Regions from separate parts of the Exiguobacterium sp. FSL W8-0210 genome, predicted to be linked through region 2. Evidence: riboswitches for the same ligand, from Rfam matches in the RefSeq annotation. Region 2 holds a riboswitch; each other region holds the start of a gene.
The links. Region 2 has a riboswitch for S-adenosylmethionine ahead of MKY22_RS15860 (amino acid permease). Riboswitches for the same ligand answer to the same signal wherever they lie in the genome.
Positions count from the first base shown of each region.

Region 1: it holds a riboswitch for S-adenosylmethionine, as region 2 does, so the genes downstream of both, msrA (peptide-methionine (S)-S-oxide reductase MsrA) here and MKY22_RS15860 (amino acid permease) in region 2, are expected to answer to the same signal.
Region 3: it holds a riboswitch for S-adenosylmethionine, as region 2 does, so the genes downstream of both, metK (methionine adenosyltransferase) here and MKY22_RS15860 (amino acid permease) in region 2, are expected to answer to the same signal.
Region 4: it holds a riboswitch for S-adenosylmethionine, as region 2 does, so the genes downstream of both, MKY22_RS13470 (methionine ABC transporter ATP-binding protein) here and MKY22_RS15860 (amino acid permease) in region 2, are expected to answer to the same signal.

Region 1 covers NZ_JBBOUK010000001.1:424,166-428,475, reverse strand. The annotation lists gene MKY22_RS02310 (putative quinol monooxygenase) at 1-117, opposite strand, end outside; gene MKY22_RS02305 (M20 metallopeptidase family protein) at 195-1,373, shown strand; SAM riboswitch class I at 1,436-1,539, shown strand; gene msrA (peptide-methionine (S)-S-oxide reductase MsrA) at 1,634-2,164, shown strand; gene MKY22_RS02295 (DMT family transporter) at 2,241-2,723, opposite strand; gene MKY22_RS02290 (Crp/Fnr family transcriptional regulator) at 2,736-3,404, opposite strand; gene MKY22_RS02285 (DMT family transporter) at 3,420-3,848, opposite strand; gene MKY22_RS02280 (NAD(P)H-dependent flavin oxidoreductase) at 3,986-4,310, opposite strand, start outside.
Region 2 covers NZ_JBBOUK010000001.1:3,056,236-3,060,545, reverse strand. The annotation lists gene gntK (gluconokinase) at 1-631, opposite strand, end outside; gene MKY22_RS15870 (GntR family transcriptional regulator) at 624-1,340, opposite strand; gene MKY22_RS15865 (ketopantoate reductase family protein) at 1,523-2,440, shown strand; SAM riboswitch class I at 2,477-2,578, shown strand; gene MKY22_RS15860 (amino acid permease) at 2,656-4,059, shown strand; gene mmuM (homocysteine S-methyltransferase) at 4,034-4,310, shown strand, end outside.
Region 3 covers NZ_JBBOUK010000001.1:2,332,423-2,336,732, reverse strand. The annotation lists gene pckA (phosphoenolpyruvate carboxykinase (ATP)) at 1-1,206, opposite strand, end outside; SAM riboswitch class I at 1,441-1,567, shown strand; gene metK (methionine adenosyltransferase) at 1,696-2,904, shown strand; one part of gene MKY22_RS12200 (IS3 family transposase) at 2,971-3,902, opposite strand; one part of gene MKY22_RS12200 (IS3 family transposase) at 3,902-4,310, opposite strand, start outside.
Region 4 covers NZ_JBBOUK010000001.1:2,583,182-2,587,491, reverse strand. The annotation lists gene MKY22_RS13480 (MetQ/NlpA family ABC transporter substrate-binding protein) at 1-442, opposite strand, end outside; gene MKY22_RS13475 (methionine ABC transporter permease) at 470-1,135, opposite strand; gene MKY22_RS13470 (methionine ABC transporter ATP-binding protein) at 1,125-2,138, opposite strand; SAM riboswitch class I at 2,223-2,328, opposite strand; gene MKY22_RS13465 (aminotransferase class I/II-fold pyridoxal phosphate-dependent enzyme) at 2,391-3,578, opposite strand; gene MKY22_RS13460 (alpha-glucosidase) at 3,727-4,310, shown strand, end outside.

The DNA of each region.
Region 1 (4,310 bases), 2.6 Mb from region 2:
ACGTAAGCACCCTTCTTCTTTTTGTGAGGCATGATAAACCGTTTGTAGAATCGGGAAGACTTGATCCGCAAGTCCTGCTTTGATTGTAAGTACAGCGTTGACGACGATTTCTCCCATGTTTCATTATCCCCTTTCGTGATTACCTGTATCTGTACCCATTTTCACGAAAAGACACACGTCAAAGGAGCTTGAAGATGCAAACTCAACTTTTTGAAGCACTTGAACAATTCGAACCGACGATGATCGCGTTACGTCGTGATTTTCATCGACATCCGGAACTCTCTTTCCAGGAAGTCCGCACATCAGAACGAATTGCAAACTTTTACGCGGAGCAGGGCATCCCTTATCAAACAGCCGTCGGAGGTCGTGGTGTCGTCGCGACGATCGAAGGCAAACAGCCTGGTCCGACGATTGCGGTCCGTGCCGATTTTGATGCTTTACCACTTCAAGAAGAGACGACGCTTGCCTTCCGGTCGATCCATCCCGGGGTCATGCATGCATGTGGACACGATGGTCATACGGCGATCGTGATGGCCCTTGCTGCTACACTCTATCCGTTACGCGATCAATTGCAAGGAACGATTCGGATCATCCACCAGCATGGAGAAGAGGTCTTTCCCGGTGGAGCCATCCAAATGATCGAAGCCGGCGTCCTCGAAGGGGTCGATGCAATTTTCGCGACACATCTCGAAAATGATTTACCGGTTGGCACGATTGGGTTTCGGGAAGGACATACATTATGTGCGATCGACGAATTCGAAATCATCGTCCATGGTCAAGGTGGTCATGCGCAAGCACCGCACAAAACAAAAGATGCGCTCGTCGCTGGAGCGCAACTCGTCTGCAACTTACAACATCTCGTTAGTCGACGGGTCGATCCGTTTGAGCCTGCTGTTCTTGCAATTGGTTCTTTCCATGCGGGAACGGCTCCGAACATCGTCACGGGTGAAGCACGCATCGTCGGGGAAATCCGGACGTTCAATGAAACACTGCGGCATCAGCTCCGGCAAGAAGTCGATCTTGTCGCCAAAACGACATGTGCCGGCATCGGTGCTACCTATTCAATCGACTTCACGACTGGTTACCCGGCGCTCTGGAATCACCCGGATGAGACAAAACTCGTTCAGGAAGCTGCTGCTTTCTTACCGGAAGCATCCGTCCGGGCACTCACACCAATGATGGCGGCGGACGACTTCGCACATTACTTAACACACGTCCCGGGTAGTTATTTCTTTACCGGCTCTGGCTATACGGACGGTCGCGTCAACTATCCGCAGCACCATCCACAGTACGAGATCAATGAACAAGCGTTGTTGATCGGTGCGAAGACACTTGGAGCAACCGTTTTACGTGCCTTAAATTCTAAGGATTGACTTTATTTCTTTGTGAATGGTATCATCACAACAATGATAACGAATGACATCAACTTCATATACCCTTATCAAGAGTGGACCGAGAGATCTGGATCGATGACGTCCCAGCAACCTGCGCATAGCAAGGTGCTACGACCAGCAAAGCGAAAGCTTTGGTTGATAAAAAGCGGCGACTCCTTTTGCAACCAAGCGAAGGAGTCGTTTTCGTTTTCTCGCTGTCAGACATACAATGGGGATTTCCCACGGAGAGGAAGAGACAGATGGAAAAAGCAACATTTGCAGGTGGATGTTTTTGGTGCATGGTGACACCATTTGAAGAATTACCAGGAATCGAGGGAATCGTATCAGGTTACATGGGCGGACACGTCGATAACCCGACATACGAGCAAGTCAAAACAGGAACGACGGGACACCTCGAGGTCGTCCAAATCACGTTTGATCCGAGCCTGTTCCCGTACGAGCGTTTACTTGAACTCTACTGGCCCCAAACGGATCCGACGGATGCAGAAGGTCAATTCCAAGATCGCGGTACGCAGTACGCGCCAGCAATCTTCTATCATACGGATGCGCAGCATGAAGCTGCGATTACTTCCCGTGACGCTCTTGCTGCAAGCAACCGTTTCAAACAACCGATCGTGACGCGGATTGATGCCGCTTCTGAATTTTATCCAGCGGAAGAGTACCATCAAGACTTCCATAAGAAAAATCCAGAACACTACAAAAAAGATCGTGCTGCTTCTGGTCGTGATGCCTTCATCGAACAGGAATGGAAAGATACGACGACGGTCTAATTCAAAAAATGCATATAAAAAACAGGTCAGTAAACATTTGTTTGCTGACCTGTTTCATTGTTATGAAAAAAATAAGTCATGAAACACGTTCTACTTGATCCTTCGCCCTCTCTTCCGGCGCGACGACTTGATACCGCTTCAAAACGAAGATCCCACATACCATGACGGCGAGACCGACGAGCTGACCGAACGATAAATCAATTTGTGGTAAACCGAACCAGCCGAACGTATCAACAGCAAGAGCAAAGCTTAACTGCGAAATCAGAACGACAGAGATCGCGATGGACGGACCAAGCAACTGAATCCCACGCATGACACAAAAAACGACGCCGACACCGACAAGTCCACCAAACCAATAGAGTGGCGATACGTTTTGGATCTGTCCGATTGTTCCACCACGAAACAGAACATACGTGACACTTGCTCCGATGAAACCGACGAAGAAGACCAGCGTCGTTGTCGCCCAAGCACCGAACGCGTCACTCATCCGAGCATTCAATACCGTCTGTAAACTGATTAACATCCCTGCCAACACGGCACACACGATTCCTATTACCATGTTCGTTCCTCCTTACTCATAGCTGTTACCGTTCGCCTTCTCGCGAATCCGCTCCAAATCGACGATGATGATTTTCCCGCGTCGTCGAACGAGAATCTCCTCTTCACATAATTTCGTGATGATCCGGTTGAGATGGCGATAACTCGTTCCAAGCCAGTCAGCGACGTCATGCAGGTTCGACGTCCGCATCTCCTGATAAAACAAACTGTCACTGGCTTCAGAAGCGATCGATAACAAATACCCTGCAAATCGCTCTTCGACGGTATACAACACGTGATGCGACGCTGATTTCGAGTCGGCATACCACTTGGCTGTGATCGTGCGTAATAAAAATTGCAGAAAGACGTTCGTCGTATTGTGCTCGCGTAAAATCGCATACGGTACGCTCAACACCTCGACGTCGGTCACCGCTTCGACCGTATTCAATACTTCCCGTTCGTTGATGAACTCAGCGTCACCGATCACTGTCAGTGGTGTCTTGAATCGCAGAATCCGCTGTTTCCCTTCTGACGAGGCAGCAGATATCTTGACCTTGCCTGCGACGATGAAGTACATCCGGTCGATCGCTGCCCCTGTCGTACAGAGGAGTTCCCCTTTTTGGAAGGTTTCTTGACGCAACCTAGCGCGCGTCTCTTCCGTCAAAATCGTATCCAGTCCGTACTGTTGAATGACGGTTTCCATGTTTATTCCCTCCCTTTAGGCAAGTGAGAAAATCGCAACTCCTGCAAGCATGAGACCCACACCAACCCACTGACCACGATTTCCTTGTTTTTTTAAGACACCGAACCATCCCTTTAAATCAATCACAAACGCACATAAAATCTGTGCGACGAGTAATAAACACATCGCCCATGTCATCCCGAGTTTTTGGATTGCTGTCAGTTCCGTTACGACGACTAGCACGCCAATCAAACCGCCGCTTGCATAAATCCACGGTAACTGACGGAAGCCACCGATTTTCCGATCTCGTACGAAACTGTAAATGACTAAACAACCCATCAGACCCACAAAGTGGACGATCAATACGGACAACCACGGTCCGACGCCTGTCGCAAGGCGCGCATTGAATATGCCTTGCAGGGCGATGAACAGACCGCTCATCAAAGCAAACACGACTCCTTGCACGTCATCTCCTCCTTTAATCTCTACACTAGAGTAGACCTTACTCGTGCCCTACTTGAAAAGGACAAATGTCCCATTTTCAAAAAAACATGAAAAAACCCGCTGTCCACAAGTGGCATCACGGGTCCCTCACTATATACTCATGTCGTAAAACGAGTCGTCGTTTGTTTCAGCTGTTCCTCTGCTTCCGCCATCATGCGCGTAAACAACTCCGCAACAGTCGGCACATCATGAATCAATCCCGCAACCAGTCCAGCGTTGACATACCCTTTCTCCTCATCGCCCTCAAGAGCGCCCGTAATATGATACGACTCATTCGTCTGATCGAGAAAAGCAGCAGGTGTCTCTGCTGTGAGTCGTTCGACGTAAGGACCATCAAGGACACGTCGGACGAATCCGACGGAACGTCCGATGATACGTGTATCGGTATCGGTCGCATCCATTAAGTGCGCCTTGTATGCCGAA
Region 2 (4,310 bases):
TCGTTGTCGGTACGGGTTCCGATAAATAGCTTGCATCGATACCCGCGACATGCAGTGCGCCCGTATCCCAACCTAATTCATGAATATTAAAGAGACCAGTTGCTGAAGCGAGAGAGTGGTCGATGACATATGTTCCGAACAGTCTTTGGAACACGAACTCCTTGATCCCGACATACTTTTTCGTTTGAGCGTGGAGCTCCGGACGATCTTCGACGAGCCAACTGATTTTGCTAAGCGGTGACATCGGATGAATCGGTGTCCCGGTCCGGTGATAGATCGAGAGACCATATTGTTCCTTAATCTTGTTCGACCATGCTTCACTCCGACTGTCCGCCCATGTGATGCAGGCAGTCAACGGTTGATGTTGTGCGTCCATCGCAATCAAACTGTGCATGGCACTACTGAACGCGACGAACTTCGGTGGCATGCTCGGATGACGTTTTGTGATCAATCGGATGGATTCGAGTACGGCATCAAAAATTTCTTCCGGATCCTGTTCCGCCGTCGAACGGTTCGGTGTGTGGAGTGGGTAACCGACGTTCGTTTGTCCGATGACCTCTCCTTTTGTCGTAAATAAGACTGCTTTCGTACTCGTCGTTCCGATATCGACGCCTAACATGTATTCAGTCATGTGAATCGACTCCTTTCGACATCATTTGTTGCGTTTTCCAGAGATCTTCGACTTCCTGAACATCATCAAAGTTCTGATGTAAGGAAGCAACCATCCGTTCACGATCTCCTGTCTCGATCGCTTCGATATACAAGGCATGGTTCGCGAGGATGCGTTCAAAGTCTTCGATGTCTTCCTCGAATCGTACCCGCATTGATAGGAGGATGAAACTTTCCATGACTGGTTTGAGATTTTGCCAAATCATGCTGACATACCCATGATCGATCGAGCGGATGATCGTTTCATGAAACAGTACGTCCTGGAAGGAGAATTCATCGGCATCCTTGTATTTGATAGCAACTTTCATCATTTCGAGAATTTTACTGAGTTCACGGACGAGTTCTGCCCGTTCGATTTTGACGAGTCGTTCGAAGACGAACGTTTCAATGAGTAGCCGGACATCATAGATTTCCTGAATGTCGCGCTCAGACAAACCGACGACGACCGCTCCCATTCGTTCGAGACGAATCAATTGTTCGGATGCAAGGACCTTTAACGCATCACGGACGGGCGAGCGACTGACTGAAAAATCAGAGGCTAATTTGTTTTCGGATAAAATGGTACCGCTTTCAATCTTTCCTGAAATGATGCGCATCCGTAGCTCGTGTGCGACACGATCTCCAGCGGAAGCTTTTGCTAACCACTTCAAGGGGTATAACAGTTCTGACATGGAATCACCTGATTTCTAAAGTGAGTATACTTGTATACAAGTTAGTATAAACGTTTTTTTCTAAAATGCAAACGCTTAACTTACATTTTAGTGATTCAAGCAGGAATCAGGAAAATGGTTTCCGATATGTTAGGGTGAAGGAGTAAGTAACGAATCGATTAGTTAAAAAGGAGGTAATGCATATGCATGTTTTAGTCGTAGGTGCCGGAGCAGTTGGAGGTTATTTCGGGGGACGTCTTGCTGAGCAAGGGGAACAGGTGACATTCCTTGTTCGTCCGAAGCGCTATGAACAATTACAAAAGACAGGGTTACAGATCACTAGTCCTCATGGTGATGTTATGATCACGCCTCAGTTAGTGACACGAGACATGCGACTGAATCACACATTTGATGTCGTCTTACTTTCGACGAAAGCCTATCACTTGGATGATGTCCTACAGGATCTTGCGCCATTTGTTTCGAGCGAGACGTACATCATTCCTTTGTTGAACGGCATGCAGCATATACGACGGTTAACAGAAGTCTTCGGAGAAGATCGAGTACTGGGCGGACTTTGCTTCATTGAATCGACGCTTGATGCAGAAGGGCGTATTGTACAGACAAGCTCGTCGCATCGGCTATTGTTTGGTTCACGAACCGGTAAACCAACAGCGCGTTTAGAGGAGATTGCAACACGTTTTGCGAAAGCGAAGGCACCGATGGCGTACTCGATGCATATCATGGATGACATGTGGCAAAAGTACCTCTTCATTTCGACATTTGCGGGCGTGACGACACTATTTCGCTCTGCCATCGGTCCAATTCGCAAGGACCCAATTGGTCATCAGATGATTCAAGACGTCATGAAGGAAGCGAAGCGAGCGATGGAAGAACAAGGCGCAGTCTTTAATGACGATGTAGAAGCGGTCTTGCTGAAGCAGATGCATGCAATGGAAGACACGATGAAATCATCGATGTTACGGGACATGGAAAAGGGTCAGCCCGTCGAAGTGAAACATTTCTTTAGTACTTTGCTCGAAACACGCTCTTCACGTCATCTTCAACTGATTGAATCTAATTTATGGATCTATCAAAAAAATCGGGAAATGCCTGTTGACTGAATTATCTGCATTCTGATATGGTTAGGAACAATTACATACTTATCCAGAGAGGTGGAGGGACTGGCCCTATGAAACCTCAGCAACAGGTCGAAAGATACTGTGCTAATTCCTGCGGGTGCTGCACCCGATCGATAAGATTTCCGAATTGTCGACCGACGCATCCGTGAGGATGCGTTTTTTGTTTGAAATAGGTGGAATAAGGAGGAAATGGATTCATGAAAACGAGCGGAGCATTTCGACGCAAGATGGAATCACGTCATCTGATCATGCTGTCGTTAGGTGGTGTCATTGGAACCGGATTATTTTTAAGTACAGGTTATACGTTGGAACAAGCAGGACGTGTCGGAACGATTTTATCGTATTTGATTGGGGCCGTCGTCGTTTACTTAGTCATGTTAAGTCTCGGTGAACTCGCCGTGCACATGCCGGAAACCGGATCATTCCATAAGTACGCAACGAAGTACATCGGACCCGGCACCGGTTATACAGTGGCCTGGCTCTACTGGCTGACATGGACGGTCGCCCTTGGTTCAGAATTCACGGCAGCAGGCATTTTAATGCAACGTTGGTTCCCGTCGATTCCTGTATGGGTGTTCAGCGCATTGTTCGCTGCGATGATCCTTGGTATCAACGTCTTGAAGGTTCGCGTGTTCGCTGAAGTCGAGTTTTGGTTTTCCGCCATTAAGGTCGTGACAATCATTGCTTTCATTTTACTCGGTGCGGGAGCGATCGTCGGCTTTATTCCACTGCAAGATGGTAGCCCGGCTCCATTCTTTTCTTCGTTAACCGAAGGCGGGTTGTTTCCAAATGGCGCTTTCGTCATCTTCATGACGATGCTTGCCGTGAACTTTGCTTACTCGGGAACGGAACTAATCGGTGTCGCGGCGGGTGAAGCAGTCGATCCGAAACGGACGATTCCGCTTGCGATCCGAACGACGATTTTGCGACTCGTCCTCTTCTTCGTCGGTACGATCATCGTATTAGCCGTCTTATTGCCAACGGATGGGAAAGGTGTACTCGAAAATCCGTTCGTCGCCGTGTTCGAACGAATCGGAATTCCCTACGCAGCAGACGTGATGAACTTCGTCATTTTGACAGCGATCTTGTCGGCAGCGAATTCTGGACTTTACGCCGCCTCTCGGATGCTCTGGTCGCTTGCGAACGAACGCATGATTCCACGCTTCTTCGCCCAGGTGACGCCAAGTGGGGTTCCACTTCGAGCCGTATTATTCAGCATGCTTGGCGGAGGACTTGCCTTGCTGTCTAGCATCTATGCAGCAGGGAGTGTCTATATCGCGCTCGTCTCGATTTCCGGTCTTGCTGTCGTCGTCGTTTGGATGAGTATCAGTGTGGCCCAGTATCGCTTCCGGAAGAAATTTCTTCGTGAAGGGCATACGGTCGACGAATTGGTCTATCGCACACCACTCTTTCCATTCGTACCGATCGCCGCTTTCGTCGTTTGTTTGATTTCTCTGATTGGTATCGGATTTGATCCGACACAACGAATTGCCTTGTACTGTGGTATTCCATTCATCGTGATCTGTTATGTCGTTCATGCGTTCACGAATTCTTCTCAGAAACGGAGTGTTGAAGATGTACCGAATCAAAAATCCAGTTGATCAACGATTACAGGAAGTTCCCTTTCTCATTTTAGATGGTGCCCTTGCAACCGAACTTGAACAGAAGGGATTCGATCTGAACGACCCGCTTTGGTCAGCACGTCTCTTGATCGAAGCACCGGAACAGATCGAGCGTGTCCATCGTGATTACTTTGAAATAGGTTCTGATGTCGCCATCACTTCAAGCTATCAAGCAAGTATCGAAGGCTTCAAGCAACGTCATATCACGACAGAGGAAGCACAGGCGCTGA
Region 3 (4,310 bases), 720 kb from region 2:
CGCATACTTTTCAGGCATCAGTGGAAGGAATGGTGAACCGAAGCACGTCGAGAAGGTCGCTTCTGGTTCCGTGACACCGCGTTCTGTTCCAGCGAGTTTTGATGTATATCCTGATAGGAAGTGATACATCGCTTGTTCTTTCGTCAATTTGCTGATCGGAGGCAAGACGCCGTACGCATCAGCTGTCAAGAAGACAATCGTCTTCGGATGACCAGCGCGTGACGGAACAGCGATGTTATCGATTGCAGTGATCGGATAAGCAGCACGCGTATTTTCCGTCAACGATGTATCATCGTAATCAGGATGACGGGCTTCGTCGAGTACGACGTTCTCAAGGACGGTTCCGAAACGGATCGCGTCAAAGATTTGCGGTTCTTTTTCACGCGATAGATTGACCGTCTTCGCGTAACATCCGCCTTCGATGTTGAAGACACCATCGTGCGACCAACCATGCTCATCGTCACCGATCAATTGACGGCTATCATCGGCTGAAAGGGTGGTCTTACCAGTACCAGATAGACCGAAGAACAAGGCGACGTCGCCTTCGTGTCCGACGTTTGCCGAGCAGTGCATCGAAAGGACGTTTTCTTGTGGCAAGAGGTAGTTCATGACGGAAAAGATCGACTTTTTGATTTCTCCAGCGTATTCCGTTCCACCGATCAAGACGATCCGGTGTTCGAACGACATCGCGATGAACGTCTCGGAGTTCGTTCCGTCAACGGCAGGATCTGCTTTGAAATGTGGCGCGTAGACGACCGTGAACGGTTCGAAGGCAGCCACTTCAGGATACTCGCGTAAAAAGAGTTGTTTGGCAAACAGGTTATGCCAAGCATATTGTGTGAGCACACGGACCGGAAGGGTGAAGTGCGTATCTGCTCCAGCAGCAGCTTCTGTGTAGTAGAGATGATCAGCTTCGTTCATGTAACGAAGAACCTTTTGCAACAATTGTTCAAATTTGTCTCCATCCATTGGTTGGTTGACATGACCCCAATCAATGTGAGACTCGCAGGAAGAATCACGGACGATGAACTTATCTTTTGGTGAACGACCTGTAAATTTCCCCGTTTCTACAGATAATGCGCCGTTCTCAGCAAGGACACCTTCTTCGTTTAGAATCGCATGTTCGACAAGTTCAGCAACAGATAGTTGTTTGAACACATGCTCTTTCTTGAGTAGTTCTTCGATATTCAGGACCGTTATCGGCATCCTGACCCCACCTTTCCCCTACGTTGGTTTTGGCTCACTGTATTTAGCATGACACATTTATTATATGTGACATACTAAAGAGAGAGCAATCATTTTCTAGTGCTGATTTCTATTTATCTGGAAACGCTTTCAGCATTAACAGTTTAACATCTCTTTCAAAAAGTTTCGACTAGAATTTGAAACCTTGCTTGACAGAGTAGTTACAACTTTATATCATGTAATTCGTAACGGATACTCTTATTCTGAGCAGGTGGAGGGAACAAGGCCCGAAGAAACCCGGCAACCGTCCTACATTAATTCACATATTAATGAGGGAAAAGGTGCTCTCCTGAAGCGAAGTAAACACTTCGAACGATAAGAGGGTAAAGGAAGAACGCACAACCTTTCCCTGACCATTTTTTGGACTTGGAAAGGTTTTTTTCATTTTACCGTCCCACTCAACTAGGGGAAATGAGTACACCGTCAAATTCTTTTTTGGGAGGGTCATACATGACAAACCTTAATCGCCGACTATTCACGTCGGAGTCAGTCACTGAAGGTCATCCAGATAAAATCTGTGACCAAATTTCGGATTCAATTCTTGATGCAATCCTCGCAGCGGATCCAAACGCGCGTGTTGCGGCAGAAACTTCTGTTACAACAGGTCTCGTTCTCGTTGCAGGTGAGATCACGACATCCACTTACGTCGACATTCCAAAAGTCGTTCGTGAAACGATTCGTGAGATCGGTTATACACGCGCGAAATACGGTTTTGACGCGGACACATGTGCTGTATTGACATCAATCGATGAGCAATCAGCAGACATCGCTCTTGGTGTAGACCAAGCGCTTGAAGCACGTGAAGGTAGCATGTCTGATGCAGAAATCGATGCAATCGGTGCAGGAGACCAAGGTCTCATGTTCGGTTACGCAACGAAAGAAACACCAGAACTCATGCCACTTCCAATCTCGCTTTCACACCGTCTCGCACGCCGTTTGGCAGAAGTGCGTAAAAACGGTCAACTCGACTACCTTCGTCCGGACGGAAAAACACAAGTCACGGTCGAATACAACGAGAACAACGAGCCGGTTCGTGTCGATACGATCGTCATCTCGACACAACACGCGGAAGAAGTTACGCTTAAGCAAATTCAAGCTGACTTGAAAGAACACGTCATCACACCGGTCATCCCGGCTGAATACATCGACGCAGCAACGAAATTCTTCATCAATCCAACTGGTCGTTTCGTCATCGGCGGACCACAAGGAGATGCTGGATTGACGGGTCGTAAGATCATCGTTGATACGTATGGTGGATACGCACGCCACGGCGGTGGAGCATTCTCAGGTAAAGATCCAACAAAAGTCGACCGTTCAGCTGCATACGCAGCACGTTACGTCGCGAAGAACCTCGTTGCTGCAGGTCTTGCAGATAAAGCAGAAGTTCAACTCGCGTACGCAATCGGTGTCGCGCACCCAGTATCAATCGCGGTTGACACATTCGGTACAGGAAAACTTCCTGAAGCGCAACTCGTCGAATTGGTTGCTGAAAACTTCGATCTTCGTCCGGCTGGAATCATCAACATGCTTGATCTCCGTCGTCCGATCTATCGTCAAACAGCTGCATACGGTCACTTCGGTCGTACAGATGTTGAGCTTCCATGGGAACAAACAGATAAAGCAGCAGTTCTTGAAGAACAAGCAAAACGTTTCGCATAATCAAAAAGTCCGAGAACCCTATGAACTGCTCCCTGTCAAGTAGACAGGACAAATAATAAAAATCCTTTAAACGGCTTGCGCTCTGTATTCTAATGGAGCCAAGCCGTTTAATCGTTGTTGATATCGTTCTTCATTGTAGAAGTAAATATATTTCTGGATTGCGAGTCGGAGTTCGTCGAACTCCGCAAACTTATGTAGATAATAACTTTCGCACTTCAACGCTCCCCAAAAGGACTCCATCGGTCCGTTATCAATACATCTTCCAACCCGAGACATACTTTGTGTAATGCCTGCCACGCGTGTCATATGACGAAACGCATGAGAAGTATATTGAAATCCTCGATCACTATGAAGCAAGGGACGACTTCCGGATGCGCCCTGTAGGGCGTGTTCAAGAGTATCGAACACAAGCTGATTATTATTGGAATGCCCAAGAACGAAGGCACGGATGGATCCATCATATAGGTCCAGAATGGCGCTCAAATACGCCTTCTGAGAGGCGCCATACTTCAGTTCCGTGACATCCGTCACCCATTTTTGGTTCGGTCCTGCGGCGTTGAAATCACGGTTCAGAATGTTCTCTGCAGTCTGTTGAGGGCGATTACGAATATACAAAGGACGTTTCCGGCGTATGACGCAATGAATACCGGCGACATGCATCAGGCGACGGACACGCTTCGCGTTGACGTTTCTTCCGAAACGACGTTTCAGGTTCAATGTCATCCGTCGGTAGCCATAGATTCCGTTCACCGTAAGGTGGATCTCGTTCATCTCTTCGATGATTTTCATGTTCTCCGTCTCACGAGTCTGTGGTATACCAATCCGGCGTAACCACTTGTAGTAGGCAGCGCGCGAGACTCCAGCGAGGTGACACAGGGCGATGATCGGGTAACCAAATTGCTCTACCGATGATTGAATGGCTTCATATTTATCTTGAAGACGAATTTGACTTAACGTGACCTCCTCTCGATCTCCTCTAACTTTTTTAAGAAATCGTTCTCCATGCGTAGACGCTCATTTTCTTTCTCGAGTCGTTTCAGATCCAACGCCAAACGGTCTGTATCCGTCAATTCTTCTACTGGCTTCTGACGTCCGCGACGGTCCATCAGTGCGTCGATTCCGTCCTTCTCGAACTTTCTTACCCAGCTATAAATTTGTTGGTACGAGACCCGATGGGTCTTCATGATGCTTTGATAGTCTTTTCTGTTCTGTATACAGTCCATGACTGCCTGGACACGCTCTTCGAATGTAGTGGTTCTACCTTTAGTCATAGTGGATCGCTCCTTCAATGGTTTCCCTTGAGTACTATGACTAGTATACCTCTCTATCCACTTCGCAAGTAGGCTTCTATCCGAGATATCAAACCGTGCCGTAGCGCTAATAAGCGATTCCTTTTGGTCGAGTAC
Region 4 (4,310 bases), 470 kb from region 2:
AGTTCAACGCCCGCGCTTGGTTCGTCGGATCATTCGGCGTCGCGACTTCAGCACCCGTCTTGACGTCGTCAAGTGTCTTCGCCGTCTTACTATATAGTCCCATCGGTGCCGTCGGAACGGTGATGAGTCCTTTTAGGTCGAGATTTTTTTCTTTAGAGAATGTCTTCAGGTAAATCGAGTGTTGGAATAAGTTAGCGTCGATATTGCCGCTACCGAGCGCGATGTTCGGTTGGATATAATCACTGAACTCGACGATTTCGACTTTGTAGCCTTGCTTTTCAAGTTGTGGTTGAATCGCTTGTTTGACCATATCGCTATAAGGACCGCTTGTCGCCCCGATCTTGATCGTCTTGTCTTTTTCATCAGCGCTGCTGTCTCCACATCCTGCGAGGACTCCTGCACCGAGTAAGGCTGTTGCTAAAAAGGCGTATCGTTTTTTCATGATTCCACTCTCCCTTTGTATGTATGATTAGCGTTTATCTGTTTTTCGCGCCAGTTGATTCCCAAGTGCTTGAATGCTTTGGACGATGACGATGAGGACGACGATCGTCACGATCATGATGAGATTATCGTAGCGATAGTAACCGAAACGGATCGCGAGGTCACCGACACCTCCGCCGCCGACGATCCCAGCCATTGCCGAGAAGCCGATCAAACTGATCGTCGTTAGCGTGATGCCCTGAATGATGCCAGGGAGTGCTTCTGGTAAAAGGATACTGACGATGATCCGTAATGGTTTCGCACCGCACGCTTCCGCTGCTTCGATCAAACCAGGTGGAATCTCACGCAGTGATGTTTCGACGAGTCGTGCGAGAAACGGAATCGCTGCGACACTGAGGCTGACGGATGCTGCTGTCGGACCAATCGTATTATCAAGCAAAAATTTCGTTAATGGAATGAGGGCAACAAGCAAGATGATGAACGGCAAGGACCGGACGATGTTGACGACGAAGTCAAGGACACGTCGGATGGCAATGTTTTGAAAGAATAAACCGCGGTCGGTGACGAACAAGAGAATCCCGAGCGGAATCCCGACGACCAATGCGAAGGCAAGTGAAATTCCGACCATCCACGCCGTCTCACCGAGCGCCTTCAAGAGCTCAGGTAACATCGTTTGAATACGATCAAGCCACATCCTGAATCACCTCGAGTGTATGAAGTTCCGTCGCGAGCCAGTCGAGGGCAGGTGCGATTTGATCGGAGGATCCCGTCAAGCTGACGATTAGGACACCAAAAGCGACGTCTTGGATGTAATCGACTTTTCCGTGCAGGATGCTGACCGAGATATCGTATCGACGGATGGCTTCCGACAACGTACTTTCACCGGTCTTCTCGCCCGTGAACTGTAGGCGGATGATCTTTCCCGGTGTCGCTTGCAAGATGCGTTCCGGTAGCTCGATCTGGAGTGCCGTGTCGACGTAATGTTGTGTCACCGGATGTTTGGCTTGACTGAACAAATCGTATGTAGAGGCAACTTCGACGACTTCCCCTTGAGACATGACCGCGACACGATGGCAAATCTGTTTGACGACATCGATCTCATGCGTGATGAGGACGATCGTCAATCCGAGTCGTTCATTCAAATCTTTCAACAAATCTAAAATCTGCAGCGTCGTGACCGGATCAAGGGCAGAGGTCGCTTCGTCACATAACAAGACGGTTGGATCATTCGCGAGTGCCCGGGCAATCCCGACGCGCTGTTTCTGTCCGCCGCTCAACTGACTCGGGAAGTTCGTCTCAAATCCTTCAAGTCCGACGAGCGAGATGAGTTCGCGAATTCGCTCCGGGAAATCTGCTCGTTTGACGCCAGCGGCCTTGAGCGCAAAAGCGATGTTATCCGCGACGTTGCGCGACTGAATCAATTGGAAATGCTGAAAGATCATTCCTGTCCGCAAGCGAAGTTGACGCAAATCTGCTTTTGACATCCCGCCGAGCGAGACACCGTCGACCTTGACGGTTCCCTGTGTCGGATGCTCAAGCCCATTGATTAGGCGAAGCAACGTACTTTTACCGGCACCGGATTCACCGATGATCCCAAAGATTTCTCCTTTTTGGATCGTCAAATCGACATCCCGTAATGCAAAAATCGGGGTCCGGTCTCGAACGAACCGTTTTGTAATGTGTTTGAATTCAATCATCCGCTCATCTCCTCATACAAAAAAAGTCGCTTTTTCCTAGTAGCAGAGCAACCAGAAAAAAGCGACGAAAGTGTAAGATTTCGTAACTTATCTCTCAGAATGAAAATCATTCTGTAGGATGTGGCACCGTTCCTTACAGGTGGTTGCCGGACGTCGTTGGGCCTAATCCCTCGGTCGCTCTCGATAAGTAGTTATGCTGTTGGGATTTACTTTAACGGAAATGATTCCCATCTGTCAAATGTTTTTTCAGAATTATTCCGCAACAGGTGTCCGGAACAGGTTGAGCGTTCCGATTCGATCGACGGCTTCTTCTAGACGTTCGACGTCAGCAATCAAGCTGATCCGTACGTAGCCTTCACCGTATTCGCCGAAGAAGGATCCAGGGGTTACAGCGACGTGTGCTTCGTCAAGCAGGTGATCGGTGAAGCTTTGGGACGTGTATCCTTCAGGCACCGGAAGCCAGACGAAGAAGGAACCGCCCGGTCGTGGTCCGCTCCAACCGATTGCATCGAGTTTAGCGAACAAGGCATTACGTCGTGTTTCGTATAAGCTACTTAACTCACGGACACATGTCTGGTCACTCGTCAGGGCAACGGTCGCTGCATGTTGGATCGGTGTGAAGGCACTGACGTAGAGATGTTCCTGATACGTCTCGATGCTTGAGATGACGGACGGATTTCCGATCGCGAAAGCGATTCGGAAGCCAGACATGTTGAAGCGTTTCGAGAGTGAGAACAACTCGATTCCGACCTCCTTCGCCCCTTCCGTCTGCAAGAAGCTTCGTGTGGGACCATCAAAGCTGATGCCGCCGTAGGCTAAATCATGGACGACACAAATATCATGGGCATCCGCGAAGGCAACGGTCTGTTCGAAGGCTTCTGCTGTCGCTGTCGCACCTGTCGGATTACTCGGGTAATTGAGGAACAACATCCGGGCGCGCTCGACATCTGTCGTATCAAGTAAATCGTAATCCGGCAGGAAGTTATTTTTCTCAAGCAATGGAAGTGTAATCGGGTAAGCACCAGCAAGTGCTGCTCCAGACAGGTAATCCGGGTACCCCGGATCCGGGACGATGACACCTTCTCCAGGATTGACGATCGTTTGTGGTAAGGCGACGATTCCGGCTTTACTACCGAGAAGAATTGCGACCTCGGTTGCCGGATCGATCGTGACGCCGAATTCGTTCGCATAAAAGCTCGCGACGGCTTGCTTTAGAAAATCATGTCCACGAAATGGTGGATATTGAAGGTTTGTTGGCTCATCGATCGCCTGTTTCAAGGCGTCGAGAATATGTACGGGCGTCGTTTGATCGGGTGTTCCTTGACCAAGGGTAATGACATCATGTCCGGCAGCTTTCACAGCACCGATCCGGTTCGCAAGTTCAGCGAAAACGGGAGCAGGAAGCCGATCGATGGCGATGGATGGAGCGAAATGTTTCATGGATGTGTGCCTCCTTCGTAGTATTGTCGTCAAGGATAACGAATATTCAGTCAAAAGAAAAGAACTTTTTTGAAATTCAAAAAAATCGTCCAATAAACAGGTACAGATATGTGGAGCGGGAATAGAGAGTAGGGAGAGGAGTGAGGAGATGAAGCGAGCTAGCTGGAAAGAAGCAGTCGTCTATCAAGTCTATTGGCGCAGTTTTAAGGATTCGAATGGGGACGGCATCGGTGATTTGCGAGGTGTCATCGACAAGCTAGATTACATCGCATCGCTTGGTGTCGATATCGTCTGGTTAAATCCATGTTACCGTTCTCCAGACATCGATAATGGCTATGATATTGCCGATTATTACACGATCATGGACAAGGCGGGGACGATGGGCGATCTACAAGAGTTGATCACAGCGGCTCACGGACGCGGCTTAAAGATAATTCTTGATTTGGTCGTCAATCATACGAGTGACCAGCATGACTGGTTCCGTCAGTCGCGGGACCGAATCCACGACAAGGATGATTGGTACATCTGGAAAGATGGAACGAAAGAGACGCCCCCGAACAATTGGCGGTCTTACTTTGCGCCGAACCCGTGGACGTGGAGTGAAGAGCGCGAACAATATTATTTCCATTCCTTTGCGAAAGAACAACCGGACTTAAACTGGGAACAACCGGCTGTCCGGCAAGCGATCTACGACATGATGAACTGGTGGATCGCTCAAGGGATTGACGGTTT